3 regions of the Psychrobacter sp. APC 3279 genome follow, and region 1 is predicted to be linked to each of the others. Evidence: predicted binding sites of a transcription regulator. Region 1 holds the regulator's gene; each other region holds the start of a gene.
What was found. The regulator PhoB, encoded in region 1, activates phosphate uptake and scavenging genes when phosphate is short. The targets are predictions, from matches to a motif close to TGTCATNAANCTGTCATAA.
Positions count from the first base shown of each region.

Region 2: the regulator PhoB is predicted to act here: its motif matches at 3,072-3,090, upstream of QL898_RS05015 (porin).
Region 3: the regulator PhoB is predicted to act here: its motif matches at 2,819-2,837, upstream of pstS (phosphate ABC transporter substrate-binding protein PstS).

Region 1 covers NZ_JASDCR010000015.1:35,404-41,356, reverse strand. The annotation lists gene QL898_RS09390 (isochorismatase family protein) at 1-491, shown strand, start outside; gene QL898_RS09385 (HD domain-containing protein) at 730-1,359, shown strand; gene asd (archaetidylserine decarboxylase) at 1,453-2,289, opposite strand; gene dtd (D-aminoacyl-tRNA deacylase) at 2,403-2,855, shown strand; gene phoB (phosphate regulon transcriptional regulator PhoB) at 2,968-3,672, shown strand; gene phoR (phosphate regulon sensor histidine kinase PhoR) at 3,731-4,822, shown strand; gene QL898_RS09360 (M23 family metallopeptidase) at 4,930-5,520, opposite strand; gene QL898_RS09355 (DUF3820 family protein) at 5,718-5,953, shown strand, end outside.
Region 2 covers NZ_JASDCR010000007.1:69,272-75,224, forward strand. The annotation lists gene QL898_RS05010 (CTP synthase) at 49-1,683, opposite strand; gene QL898_RS05015 (porin) at 1,870-2,934, opposite strand; gene QL898_RS05020 (malate synthase G) at 3,544-5,742, opposite strand.
Region 3 covers NZ_JASDCR010000009.1:79,750-85,702, forward strand. The annotation lists gene thiC (phosphomethylpyrimidine synthase ThiC) at 87-2,201, opposite strand; TPP riboswitch at 2,450-2,594, opposite strand; gene pstS (phosphate ABC transporter substrate-binding protein PstS) at 2,910-4,076, shown strand; gene pstC (phosphate ABC transporter permease subunit PstC) at 4,285-5,238, shown strand; gene pstA (phosphate ABC transporter permease PstA) at 5,300-5,953, shown strand, end outside.

The DNA of each region.
Region 1 (5,953 bases):
CGCCGCATATCTATGATCACGAAAATATCGTCAAAAAAACCGTTACCTTGATTAAAGGGCTGCAAGCGCTCAATATTCCAATCATGCTCAATGAACAATATAAAAAAGGATTGGGCGATACCTTGCCAGAGCTGCGCGACATACTCGAAGGAGACAATGCCAAGAGCTTTGAAAAGGTCACCTTTAGTGCCTGCGATAATAATGATTCATGGCACCATTTAGCGCAGCAGAACCGTAGTACCGTGTTGCTTTTTGGTGCTGAAGCTCATGTCTGTATTATGCAAACGGCACTAGATTTATTGGATAATGGTATGCAGCCTGTCATTATTGGGGATGCAGTGGGTTCACGTTTTCCTTATGACAAAAAGCAAGCAATTCGCCGTATTCGCCGTGCAGGTGGGGTGATCAGTACTGTCGAATCAATCTTGTTTGAACTGTGCCGTAGCAGCGAAGATCCTGCGTTTAAAACCATTATTAATTTGATTAAGTAGGTGGTTAAGCTTTAGGTGCTTAAAGACTTGGATAAATAGGGACTCAATTTGACCATTTATTTTCTAATTTATAATAGATAGCGCTTGGTAAAATAAGCGCTATTTTTTTGACAATGGTAATAGTCTTTTAACCATTGCTAGATATCAAACCCACTATAATATCTTGAACAATGAAACTTAAAATCGCTAGAACTTATAAGCGTTAAAACCAATAGCTAGAGAAAGCCAGAGAAAATCAATGTCGCAAGCCAGCTCTATATCACTCACTCATTCCGAATCAACTCCACATATCAACATCGACGATGTCACTCATTTCTTATTAGAGTTAGATGCGCTTAAACTCGTGAATCGCCGCAGCTATGTGACACAGACCACTCGCAAAGAAAACTCTGCCGAACATTCTTGGCATTTAGCAATGGCATGTTGGTCGATTGCTGAATTATTTGCGCTAGATGTCAATCATGAAAAATTGCTGAAGATGGCGCTGGTTCATGATTTAGGTGAGATTGATGCCGGCGATACTTTTTTGTATGCCGTTACGCGTACTGATGCACACGTCGAAGAGCGTGCAGGCATTGCCAGATTGCAACGTGAGCGAGGCAATGGCATTAGTGATTTAAGCGAGGTTTGGGAAGCGCAGGAAACAGGAAGTAGCAAAGAGAGTCAGTTACTCAGAGTGGTCGACCGCTTATTGCCGTTTTTGCTCAATCTGAATACCAACGGTAAAACGTGGATTGAGCTTGGCGTTACGCGCTCGCAGGTGGCGGGTGCTCATGCATTTATCAAAGACAGCTTTCCCCCTATCCATGATTGGCTCTCACATAATATTGCATACGCAACTCAGCAAGGCTGGTTAATTGACGCGTAAATCTGCATAAATGATAGGCATAAAAAAGCCCAATTAAGCATGATGATTTACGCTTAACTGGGCTGATATTTTCAGTACTCTTATACCAACATGTTATTGAGCGTTTGCCAATCCTAGCAATTGACCCATTTGCACGACGCCGTTGGCTTGCATACTATCTAGCCAGTCAGCCTTCGCTGCTTTTGGTAATACTACAATAGCCGTTGAGCCTAGATAGAAGCGTCCAAGCTCTTCGCCTGCAGCAAACTGCATATCGTGATCCGCTTCCTGTATATCATCCGTGCGGGTGATTTTGCCAGTGGCGACGGTTTCAATACCAGCGACGATCATAGCACCAACCATTACGACAGCTGCTTTGCCATACTTGGTATCAAACATACAGACTAGACGCTCATTACGCGCAAACAAGTCTGGCACGTTAGCCGCCGTAGTATTATTTACCGAGAACAGTGTACCAGGCACATAGCGAGTCTTGGTCAATGTGCCAGTAAACGGCATATGCACACGGTGATAATTGCTAGGTGCTAAGTAGATAGTTGCAAAACTACCATCAGCGAAATAACTGCCGTCTTCACTATCGGCAAGTAATTGTCCGACATCATAGTGACGACCTTTGGCTTGTAGTAGTTTGTGGTCTTCGATTTGTCCTAGCTGAGAGATAATACCGTCCGCAGGGCTCACGATACCATTTGCAGTGGCGTCGATGGTACGAGCGTCTTCTTTTAACTCGCGGGTAAAAAAGTCATTAAAACTTTCATAAGCGTTGAGGCTTTGGCGTTCGTACTCGTCTAAGCTGATATTATAAGCTTTGGCGAAGCTACGGATAAAGGTGCGTTTGACATAAGGATGACGACTGGCGGCCAAACGTCCAGCGACTTTACTGAGCTTTTGCTGCGGCACAAGCTGTTGTAAGGTGGTAAATACATTCATAATAAGGCTACCAAAATAAGGTGTAATGTAATAAATAATAGTTAAGTTAATGACGGTATTTTATCATGGACAGCATATTATTGTATGGCCATAATCTGTTAAGGAGTCAGTAAATGAAAGCACTCATACAACGGGTGAAGCACGCTAGTGTGGTCGTCGATCAGCAGTGTATTGGTGAAATTGAGCATGGGGTATTGGCATATATTGGCTTAGGACACGAAGACGATTTTGCTACTGCCCAGCGTATGATTGACAAAATACTAACCTATCGCATTTTTGAAAATGACGAAGATCCTGCCAAATTTGGTAAACTGGATAAAAACGTTCAGCAGGTTGCTGGTGGGCTATTATTAGTTTCACAATTTACCTTGATGGCAAAAACAGACAAAGGTCGCCGACCAGACTTTGGTGGTGCGATGGCACCTGCTGCGGCACAAGCGCTATTTGAACAACTGGTCGACTATGCCAAAACTAAGCACCCGAACGTGGCAACTGGTCAGTTTGGTGCTGATATGCAAGTGTCGAGTGTCAATGATGGGCCGCTCAATTTTTTACTAGAAATCTGATTTTAGAGTGTCATCAAGCTGTCATAATTAATCCGTTTAATAGGTAGAGACTGGTGAGTACATATCGCCTTTTTACATGCTAGATTTTGTCCGCTAACACCGAGAATGTCCTATGTATAATGAGCAAATTTTGATTGTTGAAGATGAACCTGCGATTCGTGAAATGGTTGTCATGACGCTAGAGATGGCTGGGTTTGATAGCTTGCAAGCGGCTGACGTGTCAGAGGCGCATCAGCAAGTGGTCGATCATAGACCATCACTGATACTATTAGACTGGATGTTGCCGGGTGACAAGAGCGGTGTGGATTTTTGTCGCATGCTAAAAAACGATGAGCTACTCTCTGAAATACCAGTCATTATGCTAACGGCAAAAAGTGAAGAAGACAGTAAGGTGCATGGTCTAGATGCAGGCGCAGATGATTATATGACCAAGCCTTTTTCGACTCGTGAACTGATTTCTAGAATCAAAGCCGTACTACGCCGCAGTAGCGCGATGAGCAGCGACAAACCTATCGAAATTGGCCAGTTAAGTTTAGATACCAAGAGTCAGCGCGTGACAGCTGCCGGTAAAATCGTTGATGTTGGGCCCACAGAGTATCGCCTATTGGCATTTTTTATGAGCCACCCTGAGCGCGCCTATACACGAACGCAGCTGCTCGATCAGGTATGGGGCGGCAATGTATATATCGAAGACCGAACCATCGATGTGCATATCAAACGTCTACGCAAATTACTGCGACCTTATGACTGTGATACATTGATACAGACAGTACGTGGAACAGGCTACCGATTTTCTAGCCTGATTGAGCCAAGTTAATCTTGTACAAATAATGCCGCAGCAATATAAAGGCCGCGGATAGTGGTAAGGATAAGAGATGGACAAGATAGCGTCAGTACAAAGTGAGCAATCAGCTTTACTAGAGCAAATCTCTACTCAAAGTACAGCGGAGCAACTCAAAAAAATCGGCAGTGCACTACGAGCCTTGCGCGATGCAGTGATTTTGCTCAACAATAATGACGGCCTAGAATGGTGGAATCAGGCGGCACAAGATTTATTGCTGCTACAGCCAGAGGATAAAGGTCAGAACATTTTTGACTTTATTACTGTCCCTGAGTTCCGCCAGTATTATGAAGGTACAACGATACCTAACGATGGCGTCCATATAGAATCATGGCGAGATCCTAGTCGCTACTTGAAGTGTGAATTGACCCCTTTCGGTGATGAAAAACTGCTGTTTGTATATGATGTGACCCGCTTGCGGCACTTAGAGCAAATGCGTCAAGATTTTGTGGCGAATGTCTCGCATGAGCTTAGAACACCATTGACTGTGATGATGGGCTATCTGGAGAATTTCTCCGATCAGCCAGATATGCCGCCGCAATGGCGTCGCGGTTTTGAGCTGATGACGCAGCAAACAGCCCGTATGAACAGAATCGTGAATGATTTATTGCTACTGTCTAAGATTGAAATTGAAGAGTCACACGAGCTGCATTATATAGATATGACTAAGCTACTAACCAATATCTACGACGATGCCCAAGCGTACAACCAAGCGTACAAACACATCATTCATTTGCATATAGATACCTATGATGGGCTGTACGGGTCAGAGATGTACTTGAATAGTGCGCTATCCAATCTAGTAATCAATGCAATCAAATATACGCCAAAGGGCGGCAATATCACTATCAGCTGGACAAGGACGTCTGATGGTTGCCGTTTCGCGGTCGAAGATGATGGGATCGGTATTGCGTCAGAACATATCGCCCGTTTGACAGAGCGTTTCTATCGTATCGACAAAGGTCGCAGTCGTGCGACAGGTGGTACGGGGTTGGGACTCGCGATTGTAAAGCACGTATTGCACCAGCACGAAGCGCAATTGCAAATCGATTCAGTAGAAGGGGAAGGGTCGACATTTAGTGTGGTATTCCCCTCAAATTATGTCAGATCCGTCACAGCCAATTAATATGATTTAGGGTCTGTATTAACGACAGTTTTTCGGCTTTAGCTTTTTGGTTAATATAAACTTAGCACTACTTCAAATTAGGATAACGACATACTTTTCTGTATTCGTTAATCCTTTTGCAAAAGCGGATAAGGGTTGACCGCACTACCATTAATATAGATACCATAATGGACATGTGTTGGTGTCCCTTTTGCATTACCGCTATCACCCACATAACCTATCACATCGCCCTGATTGACCCAGTCATTGGGAGAGATGTCAGCATAGTCTTCTAGGTGGGCGTAGTAATGTCCTGCGCCACCCGGCCCTACCACCACAACCACGCGTCCGCCCAATGTGTTTTCACCAACCTTGCTTACCACACCTTGCGTGGTCGACTGTATGGGAGTATTGCGAGGCGCAAAGATATCGATACCTTCGTGGGAGCGGCCTTGACTACGTGCCGCGCCCCAAGTGTCTGTCAGGTTTCGTTCTGGTAGTGGACTGGGCAAGCTGTTTTCGGTCGGCAGTTCTTGTTGCAATAGACTCAATTGCTGCCATTTGGCAACCACAAATGATTGCGTTTGTTGACTGATACTGGGTAGCAGTTTATCGAAGACAAATAACAGTGCTAGCAATACGATAGCCTTAATCAACAGGCTTATTAAACGACTAAAAAAAGAAGGTCTGGGAGGCTGGTTGTTTCCATCTGCTAGCATTGATGTCTCATATATATTTGATGTCATTTGAGATTTTATTATAAAAGCTTCGTCTAACAACGTATGTATCGCATTGTTATCTATCGTTTTTACCCCCATAGTTATTCTTATGGTTAAGGATATAGACAGCAAATACAGTTTTATCTACTTAGCATTTCTGCTGAGCATAGACAGTTGCTACTGACGGTTAATACTTTATGAATAATGTTTTTAAGCCTGCTGATATTTCTGCCACGCGCGAAACAGCGCTGGTTATCGATACCGAAACAGATCAGGGTAGTGATCCTAGACCTATCCAAGTTGCTACTATCAATGTAGCAACTGGCTTTGAATGGATGAAATACTTTAACAGTGGTCGATCTATTTCACCTATTGTCATAAAAGTGCATGGTATTACCGATGCTGATGTGGCTGGACTTGAGCGCTTTGAGTT
Region 2 (5,953 bases), on a different contig from region 1:
TAGTCTTTTTTATAATAAACGCTTTCAATATACATTACATTCTGAGAGCTATTTTGATTCGTTGTGGTTCTTAGCCGCTTTTACAAAGCTATTAAACAATGGATGACCACCGCGTGGTGAGCTAGTGAACTCTGGATGGAACTGTACAGCAACAAACCACGGATGCTCAGAGATCTCTACCGACTCTACCAAATGCTGCTTGGCAGAATAACCAGAGATGGTCATACCTGCTTGCTCTAGTGGCTCGATATAACGGTTATTCATCTCATAGCGATGGCGATGACGCTCAGTGATATTGCTTGCACCGTAAATTTGGCTTAGCTTACTACCAGAAACCAGCTCTGCTTGCTGTGCGCCTAGACGCATCGTGCCACCCAAATCTGAATCATCACTACGAATCTGTAGCTCGCCGCGCTCATCTAACCACTCAGTGATCAGACCAATGATAGGCTCAGCTGTCTTACGATCAAACTCAGAAGAGTTGGCATTAATGTTAAGTACGTTACGCGCATACTCAATCACAGCCAACTGCATACCAAGGCAAATGCCTAGATACGGAACGTTGTTTTCACGAGCATAAGTGATGGCTTTTATCTTGCCCATCGTACCGCGCTCACCGAAACCGCCTGGTACTAAGATAGCATCAGCATCGTTTAGCTGCGCAAGTAAAGTATCGTCATCTTCTAGACGTTCAGCATCGATGTAATCAATCTTCACGTCTACTTTATGAGTGATACCTGCGTGAAGCAATGCTTCGTTAATAGATTTATAAGCATCTGGAAGCTCAACATATTTGCCGACCATTGCAACAGTCACTGTTCCTTCTGGATTCAACTGAGCTTCAACCACTTTATCCCAATCGCTCAAATCAGCTTCAGGCACATCAAGACCGAAACGCTCACAAATTAGATCATCAAGATCTTGCTCGTGTAGTGTGCGCGGTATCTGATAGATACTTTGTGCATCTTCACACATGATGACCGCACGCTCTTCAACGTTGGTGAATAGCGCAATCTTACGACGATTATCTTGTGAGATATGATGATCAGAGCGGCAGATTAAGATATCAGGCTGTAGGCCAATAGAGCGCAGCTCTTTCACTGAATGCTGCGTTGGCTTAGTTTTGGTCTCACCCGCACTAGCAATATACGGTACTAAAGTAAGATGCATTAGCATGGCTCTATTACGGCCAAGCTCTACTTGCATCTGACGTACGGCTTCCATAAACGGAAGTGATTCGATATCACCAACGGTACCGCCAATTTCGATAATAGCGATATCATACCCTTCGCCACTGGCAAGGATTTTGTTTTTGATTTCATCAGTAATATGCGGAATAACCTGTACCGTACCGCCAAGGTATTCACCACGGCGTTCTTTATTTAAAACATTTTGATAAATACGGCCACTGGTGAAGTTATTACTTTTACTCATCTTTGAGTGACGCAAGAAGCGCTCATAATAGCCCAGATCTAAATCGGTCTCTGCGCCATCTTCAGTGACGAATACTTCACCATGCTGAAACGGACTCATCGTACCTGGATCGACGTTAATATACGGATCCATTTTGGTCATCGTGACAGTCACGCCACGTGCTTCTAAGACCGCAGCAAGAGAAGCGGCGGTGATACCTTTTCCTAGTGAGGACACTACCCCACCGGTCACAAATATAAACTTGGTCATAGTACTCATCAACAATTGGTAAAGAAGGATTTTACTAAAAATACGCCATAAAATATAGGGCAAAAATGCAAACTGTCTGAAACTCTTGTTTTCTACCTCAGCGGTAGACTTTTGTCACAAATAATACATACAACAAAAAAACTCACCCCGAAGGATGAGTTTTTTGGCGTCAAATTCTAGTTGTTACTAGAATAAGTATTCTAGACCGCCACCAACTACTACTACATCAACATCACCTTTACCGCCTACATAAGGCTTATCGTCTGTACCTGTAGGTTGGACGTTTTCAGCTTTGTTCATACCCGCATAAGCATGAGCGATGATGTTGTCTTTGAAGAAGTATTTACCCCCGACCACTATTTGGTCTGAATCAGCGTTGTCGACGCCATCTAGGTTCGAGGTATTGTTGTACTGAGTATAGATGGTTGCTGGACGAGCAAAGTTGGCTAAACCCATTGCTGCACTAAGAACAAAACCTTTCTCTTTTTCGGTATCACCCTCGTAGTCAAAATCTGCTACTTGATACAATGCACCTAAAGTAATAGGAGCGGCCATGTATTTACCTAGATCGACAGTTGCTGTACCACGGATGATATCACCATCGATGTTTTGATCTTTATCATATGCCACACCAGCAGTAAAGCCAGTACCTTGATCAAACATCAATGATGCACCAAAACCGTCATCACTATTGCCATTGTCTTCATCAGAGCTGTACATGAGAGCAAGCGCTAACGGTAGGTTGTTGTATTTAGGTGCTTTCCAGATAATAGAGCTAGCGATACGGCCACTGTCTGCCATATTCAAACCACCTTGCTCTTCATTTGACTCAAGCTTGTTGCCACCTAGGTTATCCCAATAACCATCGTTAACGATTACGTTGTTTACATAATCCAAAGTAGATTGGTTTTTACCAGCACGGATCTCACCAAAGTTTTTGTTAACGACACCAAGATATGTATCACGGTTTTTAAAACCATCTTCATCACCATCAACATAAGTACCATACTCTAGCTGATAGATAACGTCAGTGTTAGCAGTTAGAGCTTCAGAGCCTCTGATACCAATACGTGAAGAGTTAGAGTTGATTTCTACAGTATCTTCATCGCGATCATTCGCGCTACCAACTGCATCAAATTCAGCATTTACATAATCAGCAGTAACGAATGCTTTACCGTATAGAGTTGGCGCTGCATTTGCTGCAGATACAGATAGGGCTGCGATTGCTGTAGCTAAAAGTAGTTTTTTCATGGGGTATCTCCACTTTACAATTGTAGTAATGAGCAAGCTATGATTAGCTGGCGCCCATAATGGTATCGTCACAAATCCTCAAAGATATAATGTGTAACTGGCTACCGAGATTAGTCAGAAACAAGTGTGGCGAAGTTCTATTACAGTAAGATGAAAAAAACCATGATTTACATAACTGGGATTAAAAAAGTAACTGCCATGTAATCTTTAGTTTTTATCCTTCCATTGCGTAACATCCGTTACCAAACTCATACTTCGAGTACAAGCATAACAACTTTGACATAATTTGCAACATATTTTTTTGCCTTTTCGATACATCTATTATCAAATAATAGACCCTTCATTTTATTTGAACGATTGTTAAAAAACTTCCGCTTACTCAATTAGATACGAATAATATTGGTTAATATGATTACTAATATTCTTAAATTTTTATAATAAACATCGAATAATAGTCCAAAATAAAGCGCTATTTACTAAAAATAAATAGCGCTAATTAAGAAGTTAATAATCTATTTGAGCAAATTTATCAGTTACAAACGAGCAAGACTGACTGGCATACTTGCTCATCAAGTATGCTCAAATACCTGTCATATTTAGTCTATTGTTCTAAGCGTTTGCTTTAAGATCCAAACGTGCTTGATGCAACAATGGCTCAGTATAACCACTAGGCTGTGCGCGTCCTTTGAAGACTAAATCACAGGCGGCTTTGAATGCATAAGAGCTATCGAAGTTATCTGCCATTGATTGATAGTCATCATCGCCTGCATTTTGCTCATCGACGACCTTGGCCATGCGTTTCATCGTATCCATCACTTGCTGCTCACTAACCACGCCATGATGCAACCAGTTAGCAATATGTTGGCTTGAGATACGCAAAGTAGCACGATCTTCCATGAGACCGACATCATTGATATCAGGCACCTTGGAGCAACCAACGCCTTGATTTACCCAGCGTACGACATAACCCAAGATACCTTGAGCATTGTTTTCAAGCTCTTGCTGCTTTTCTTCGTCAGTCCAGTCGGTATTTTTTGCTAATGGGATGGTCAAGATGTCGTCCAAGCTAGCGCGCTCGCGTGATTTTAGCGTGTCTTGTACATCAGCTACGCTCACTTGATGATAGTGTATGCTATGCAAGGTAGCGCCCGTTGGTGATGGTACCCACGCAGTGCTAGCACCAGACTTAGGATGAGCAGCCTTAGTATCCATCATCTCTTTCATTTCATCAGGCTTAGCCCACATACCCTTACCAATTTGCGCGCGACCTTGTAGGCCTGTCTCTAGACCGATATCAACGTTCCACTGCTCGTAAGCAGGCTGCCATGCTTGCGATTTCATCTCGCCTTTTGGTACAAATGGACCTGCATTCATGCTGGTATGCATCTCATCACCAGTACGGTCTAAGAAACCTGTGTTAATAAAGATAACACGCTCTTTAGCTTGGCGGATAGCTTCTTTTAAGTTGACCGTCATACGACGCTCTTCATCCATGATGCCGATTTTTAGCGTATTGCGCTCTAGACCTAACAGGTCTTCTGACGCATTAAATAAGTCATTGGCCATTTTCACTTCTTCAGGACCATGCATTTTTGGCTTCACGATATACATTGAGCCTTGACGCGAGTTTGATAGCTCGTTTTTGCCTTTGATATCATTAAGTGATAACAATGGCGTGATTAAACCATCCATTAAGCCTTCAAATATTTGCTCTTGGCCCTCGCCTAGATCGACTAAGATGGCAGGGTTCTGCATTAAGTGACCGACGTTACGAATCAACAATAGCGAACGACCTGGCAAGATCAGCTTGCCACCATCTGGCGTGTTATATTCACGATCTGGATTTTGCTTACGCGTACGCGTTTTGCCACCCTTTTCAAAGGTTTCCTGTAGGTCGCTATTCATCAAGCCAAGCCAGTTACGATAGACTTCGACTTTTTCTTCTGCATCTACCGCAGCGACTGAGTCTTCACAATCCTGAATGGCTGTCATAGCCGACTCAAGCAGTACGTCCTTGATGTTTGCTGGATCGTCTTTACCCACTGGATGATTACTATCGATTTGAATCTCAGCATGCAAGCCGTTGTTCTTTAACAGTACACCTGTAGGAGCTTCAGCGTCACCGACAAAACCGACAAACTTAGCCGTATCTTTTAGCTCAGTACTGCTATCACCTTGTACGACTTCAAGCTTGCCATCGACTACTTTAAAGCCAGTCACATCATTGTAAGAGCCGGATGCTAGTGTAAAGTGCTCATCTAAGAACGCTTTAGCGTAAGCGACAACAGCAGCGCCGCGAGTAGGATTATAGCTACCACCCGCTTCTTGACCATTATCACTGCTGATAACATCGGTACCATACAAAGCATCGTATAAGCTACCCCAACGTGCGTTGGTCGCATTAAGCGCATAACGAGCATTACGAACTGGTACGACTAGCTGCGGCCCTGCGATGTGCGCGATTTCGTCATCGACGTTTTTGGTATCAACCGTGAATGCTTCGCCTTCAGGTAGCAAATAACCAATTTCTTGTAAAAATGTCTTATAAGCTGGATAGTCGATTTCGCCATCTTTTGCAGGATTATCTAGATGCCATTGGTCAATCTGTGCTTGAATCTTGTCACGAGTTTCCAATAGTGCTTTATTGCGCGGGGTAAACTCTTTAATAACCTTTTCGAAACCTGACCAATAATCGTCTGAATCCACACCGACTTTCGGTAATACTTCGTTTTCAATAAAGTCATATAACTGCTGATCGATGGCAAGACTGCCTTTTTGAATACGATTGGTGTTAGAAGACTGGCTCATATTGTTATCCTTATCTGTTCGTGAGGGGTACTAATACTGAGTTGTGACAGTAACTGTTTAAGATTTTTTAATCTTGTGAGGTTTAAAAGTTCATATTTCATTCATTGTGGAATCTTTGATTCTCTAATTTTTCTAAGAAGATATATCTACAAATTTGATGTTCTAGTAAAAGGCAATCTATTGATATTAGACTTACTCTTTACTAATAGTG
Region 3 (5,953 bases), on a different contig from region 1:
ATAAGCCAAAAAAAGCCCTACTAGATAAGTGTGCAAATGCTTAAATAGTAGGGCTTTTCTTATTTCAAAAGTATCGGTTATTGACCCTACACCTCTTTATATAGCTGACGTCCTTCGTTGTTATATTTTTTAGTCATCTCCGCCATGCCTTGGCGAATTTCCTCAGCAGTGGCTTCACCAACTTGTCCGACGAGCTCTGTATCTACCTCTTTGATTAGGTGACCAGCATCGGTTAAGTCGCCTGTTTGCGGCGTTACTTTTTGGTTAGCGGCATCTTTATCCAGCCCTGCTGCATATTCACGCACGTTTTGAGTGATTTTCATTGAACAAAACTTAGGGCCGCACATAGAGCAGAAGTGTGCCGATTTGTGTGCGTCTTTTGGCAACGTCTCATCATGATATTCGCGTGCAGTATCAGGATCGAGCGCTAGATTGAACTGATCATCCCAGCGGAATTCAAAACGTGCTTTAGATAGCGCATTGTCACGTGCCTGCGCTCCTGGATGACCTTTAGCAAGGTCAGCAGCGTGCGCAGCGATTTTATAAGTAATAATGCCGTCTTTGACGTCTTTTTTGTTTGGTAGGCCTAAGTGTTCTTTTGGCGTGACATAGCACAGCATCGCTGTACCAAACCATCCAATCATGGCAGCTCCGATGGCGCTAGTGATGTGGTCATAGCCTGGGGCGATATCTGTGGTTAATGGCCCTAAAGTATAGAAAGGCGCGTCAGCACATAGCTCAAGCTGCAAGTCCATGTTTTCTTTGATCCGGTTCATCGCCACGTGTCCAGGGCCTTCGATCATCACCTGTACATCATGCTCCCATGCGACTTTGGTCAATTCACCAAGCGTACGTAGTTCACCGAACTGCGCTTCATCATTGGCATCTTGCAAGCAACCAGGACGTAGGCCATCACCTAGACTAAATGCTACATCGTACTGTTTCATAATCTCGCAGATGTCTTCGAAATGCGTGTATAAAAAGCTTTCTTTGTGATGGGCAAGACACCACTGCGCCATGATAGAGCCGCCGCGTGAGACGATACCTGTCAGACGTTTTGCGGTAAGCGGTACATAGCGTAATAGTACGCCGGCGTGAATAGTAAAGTAATCTACGCCTTGCTCTGCTTGCTCGATCAACGTATCACGGAATATCTCCCACGTAAGGTCTTCAGCGACGCCATCGACTTTTTCTAGTGCTTGATAAATCGGTACCGTACCAATCGGTACAGGAGAGTTACGGATTAGCCATTCACGTGTTTCATGAATATGATTGCCCGTTGATAGATCCATAATGGTATCCGCCCCCCAACGCGTGGCCCACGTCATTTTGGACACTTCTTCATCGATAGACGAACCCAGCGCTGAGTTACCGATATTGGCATTGATTTTCACCAAGAAATTGCGCCCGATGATCATCGGCTCAGATTCAGGGTGGTTGATGTTGTTTGGGATAATAGCGCGTCCAGCCGCTACTTCATCACGGACAAATTCAGGAGTAATGATTTGAGGCGTATTGGCACCGAAGCTCTCGCCATCGTGTTGACGCATATCGGTCAGTTCATGCTGCTTTTGCGTTTCGCGTATGGCGATATATTCCATCTCAGGCGTGATGATGCCACGGCGCGCGTAGTACATTTGCGTGACGTTCTGTCCTGCTTTGGCGCGACGCGGTTTATCAATATGAGCAAATCTAAGATTGGCAGTGCTGATATCGCGGGCACGTGCTTGTCCGTATGAGCTGGATAGGCCGCTTAACTGCTCTGTATCATTGCGTTCTGCGATCCAGTTCTCACGCAGTTTTGGCAATCCACGTGTGAGGTCGATATCGACATTAGGGTCGGTATATACACCTGAGGTGTCATACACATAAAACGGCGGATTATGCTCACCATCTTTATCTCCAGTACCGCCAACAGGTGTATCAGCCAAGCTGATTTCACGCATCGGTACTTGGATGTCAGGTCTTGAGCCTTCGATATAGACTTTTCGTGAGGCAGGTAAGATACGGTGCAAGTCGCGCGCATCTTCTTCGAAACGGGCATCACTTGCGGCACGGTGAGCAGGGGTTTTTAGCGCATCTGCTTTTTTATCTGCTTTGACGTTGGTCGTGTCAGCAGCATTTGAAGCAAGCGTTGAGTTGTCGGCTGGGTTATGCGTTTGGGCTTTCGGTGCAATTGAGGTGGTGTCTGCAGTAGTCATATGCTGTCCTAGCGTGTTGGTTTTTGAATAAAATCAACACCGCCAGTATCTGCGGGGGTAGGCATCCATCATTTAGACAAATTTATATTATGAACCCACAACTTCGACCAAAAAATATCGTCGCGCATGGTGGTCATCAAATATTGGGCGCAGCTTTATATCCTCTCTTCTTATCTGGCTATGCATCACGCATATTAAGACAGTAGTGACGATAAAAATGTATTTCTACGCGCCCTTTGTCATAAATAACAAAGTGCTTAAGACTTCCCTGCGTCGGTACTAACCGCATCAGGTTCGGCGGGTGATCTCTCAGCGAATGTATCAAGGCGACTACTTTAATAAAGCAAGTTTAATAAAGTGAGCCAAAAATACACCGCACCCCGAGTCTGTCAGTGTTGTAAATCAGCCTTCATACTAACAAAATTCTGTACCAACGGCTAATAGTATTTGGATACAAATATTCTGCGTCAAACACACGGTTCAATATTTTCGTGAATAATTTTTCTGAGTGTTAATAGATGAGGATGCTTAGTATTATTAGGCTGTAGGCAAATCACTGTTGGACTGTAGATAAATTATTCAAATATTATGTAAAGCGAATGAAGGATTCTAGAAGTTGTCATTAAACTGTCATAAAGATTTGGCAAGATAACACGCATATCACAAACAATGCTTTTTTATACCGTTGTTAAACTTCAGGAGTCCTACATGCGTTATTCGTTATTAGCAGTGGCCGTCAGTTGTACATTAATGCTTACGGCGTGTAATAAGTCAACAGATACGACGGAGCCAACTGCTGATACTAGCAGTAGCGCTGTGACAACAGCTGAAACAACCTCTCAGACAGCATCTTCTGCTACGTCAGATTTTAAATCTGCTGAAAATATCGCTATGAATATCACAGGTGCAGGTGCGTCGTTCCCGCAGCCTATCTATGCGAAATGGTCATATGACTACAATGCTGCGACCGGCGGCCAAGTCAACTATCAGTCGATTGGTTCATCTGGTGGTATCAAACAAATCCAGTCAAAAACAGTAGATTTTGGTGCTTCTGATGCACCGATGACGCCTGAAGAGTTAGACGAAGCAGGTTTGATTCAGTTCCCAACAGTCATCGGTGGTGTTGTCCCAATCGTCAATATCGACGGTGTGGAGCCTGGTGCACTGAAGCTAGACGGCACAACGCTGGCTGATATCTATTTGGGTAAAATCAGTAACTGGAATGACCCTGCGATTAAGGCGATGAACCCAGATTTGACCTTGCCAGATGCCGCAATCACAACAGTATTCCGCTCAGACGGTTCAGGTACGACGTTTAACTTCACTGACTATCTTGCCAAGGTTTCACCAGACTGGAAAGACACTGTTGGCGTTGATAAAACCGTCAAATGGCCGACTTCTGCTACTGGTGCAGGTGGTAAAGGTAACGAAGGCGTTTCAAGCTACGTAAACCGCATGAAAAACTCTATCGGCTATGTTGAGTATGCTTACGCTAAGCAAAATAAGATGTCACATACTGCGCTGAAAAACGCAGCTGGTAACATCGTACAGCCATCTGCTGAGACGTTTGCTGCAGCAGGTGATATCGACTGGTCACAACAAGAAGGCTTTTATAAAGTCATCACCAACTCTGAAACTGACCAAGCATGGCCTATCGCTGCTGCGACCTTTATCTTGGTACATAAGCAACCAGAAAATCCTCAGCAAGTCGCTGGCGTGTTGAACTTCTTTGACTGGGCTTATACCCAAGGTGATGACAGCGCCATGGAACTAGACTACGTACCATTCTCTGACACGGCAGTGGCCTTGTTCAAAGAGAAGTGGAACGAAGTAAAAGGTAGCGATGGACAGCCTGTCTACAAGCCAGCTCAGTAATTTGTTTCTGCTAAATACTATTTAGCAACTGACAAGTTATCCTCTCGAATAACTATTCTCCGGTAGTTGTTTGAGAGGTTTTAACACAGCAAATTTGATGAATACATCTCGATAAATATGCTTACTCATACCGTTTAAGTTTGTTGTGTTAAGACCTGATATACATCTTTTAATATTTCGATTCATCCCATTCAATGCTGAGACACTTATGACAGACTTAAGGTCCCAACTGGCTAAACAAAAACGTTACGACGCTTTATTTGTCAACTCTACCAAAGCGTTTGCCATACTCGTCCTCCTATCTTTAGGGGGCATTTTGGTGTCTCTAATTGTTGGAGCATGGCCGAGTATTCAAGAGTTTGGTTTGGGATTTTATACCAGCAATAACTGGGATACAGTCGCCAATGAATACGGGGCATTAGCGCCTATTTACGGTACCTTAGTCACGTCATTTATCGCTATTGTTATCGCGGTTCCAGTCAGTTTCGGTATTGCGATATTTTTAACCGAGATGTGCCCTAAGTTCCTCAAAAAACCACTTGGTATTGCCATTGAGTTGTTGGCTGGTATCCCATCTATTATTTATGGCATGTGGGGACTGTTCGTATTTGCGCCATTCTTTGGTGATCACATTCAGCCATGGTTCATTGAGCACGTCGGGCCTTTGCCTATTGTCGGTAAACTGTTTGCAGGTGCGCCTATGGGACTGGGTATGTTTACCGCCTCCCTAGTACTTGCCATTATGATCATACCGTTCATCGCTGCCACCATGCGTGATGTTTTCTCTGTCGTACCAGACTTACTGAAAGAGTCAGCATATGGCATGGGTGCGACGACTTGGGAAGTCATGTTCAAAATTATCCTGCCTTATACCAAAGCTGGTGTCGTTGGTGGTGTAATTTTGGGTCTTGGTCGAGCATTGGGTGAGACGATGGCAGTTACTTTCTTGATTGGTAATGCGTTTAATATCAGTCCAAGCCTATTTACTTCGGGTGTGACGATTACCTCGGCCTTGGCCAATGAGTTTGCTGAAGCGTCTAGTGAGCTACATCTTGCGTCTCTACTACATCTAGGCTTAATCTTATTTGTCATCACCTTCATTGTGCTGTCTTTAGCAAAACTGATGCTCATGCGCATGGATCACAAAGCAGGTAACCGATAAGTCTGTTACCGATTTATTGAACCTTGATAGATATTGATAAAAGATATGGGAAATAAATATTATGCCTGCTAACAATGCGATCAATGCACCACTACCTACTCAGCCAAACGGCGCTACCCGCTACAATCAAAGCCTTTATAACAAGCGTCGTTTGACCAACAAGTTAGGTCTAGGTTTTGCCATGTCAGCGATGGTTTTTGGCTTATTTTGGTTGTCATGGATTTTGGTGACTTTGTTTGTTGAAGGCTTCCAAGGCATGGTGCAGCTACCAATCTTTACTGCTGATACGCCGCCGCCGATGAGTGCAGGCGGCTTACGCAATGCTATCGTTGGTTCGGTCATGTTGGCGTTTTCAGGCTTGTTTATCGGTGCCCCTATTGGTCTTATGACAGGTATTTACTTATCTGAGTTTTCTAAAGGCAGTATGCTGGGCAAAGTCACTCGCTTTTTGAATGATATTCTATTATCAGCGCCATCGATTGTCATCGGTCTATTTATCTATGCACTGATGGTAAAAGGTCAAAGTTTCTCTGGTTGGGCAGGCGCGTTGGCATTGGCATTGATTGTTATTCCAGTGGTCGTACGTACGACAGAAAACATGCTGAACTTGGTACCTAATAGCCTACGCGAAGCGGCCTATGCGCTAGGGACTCCTAAATGGAAACTGGTCACTCAGGTCACTGTGAAAGCTGCGCGCGCGGGACTGACCACAGGT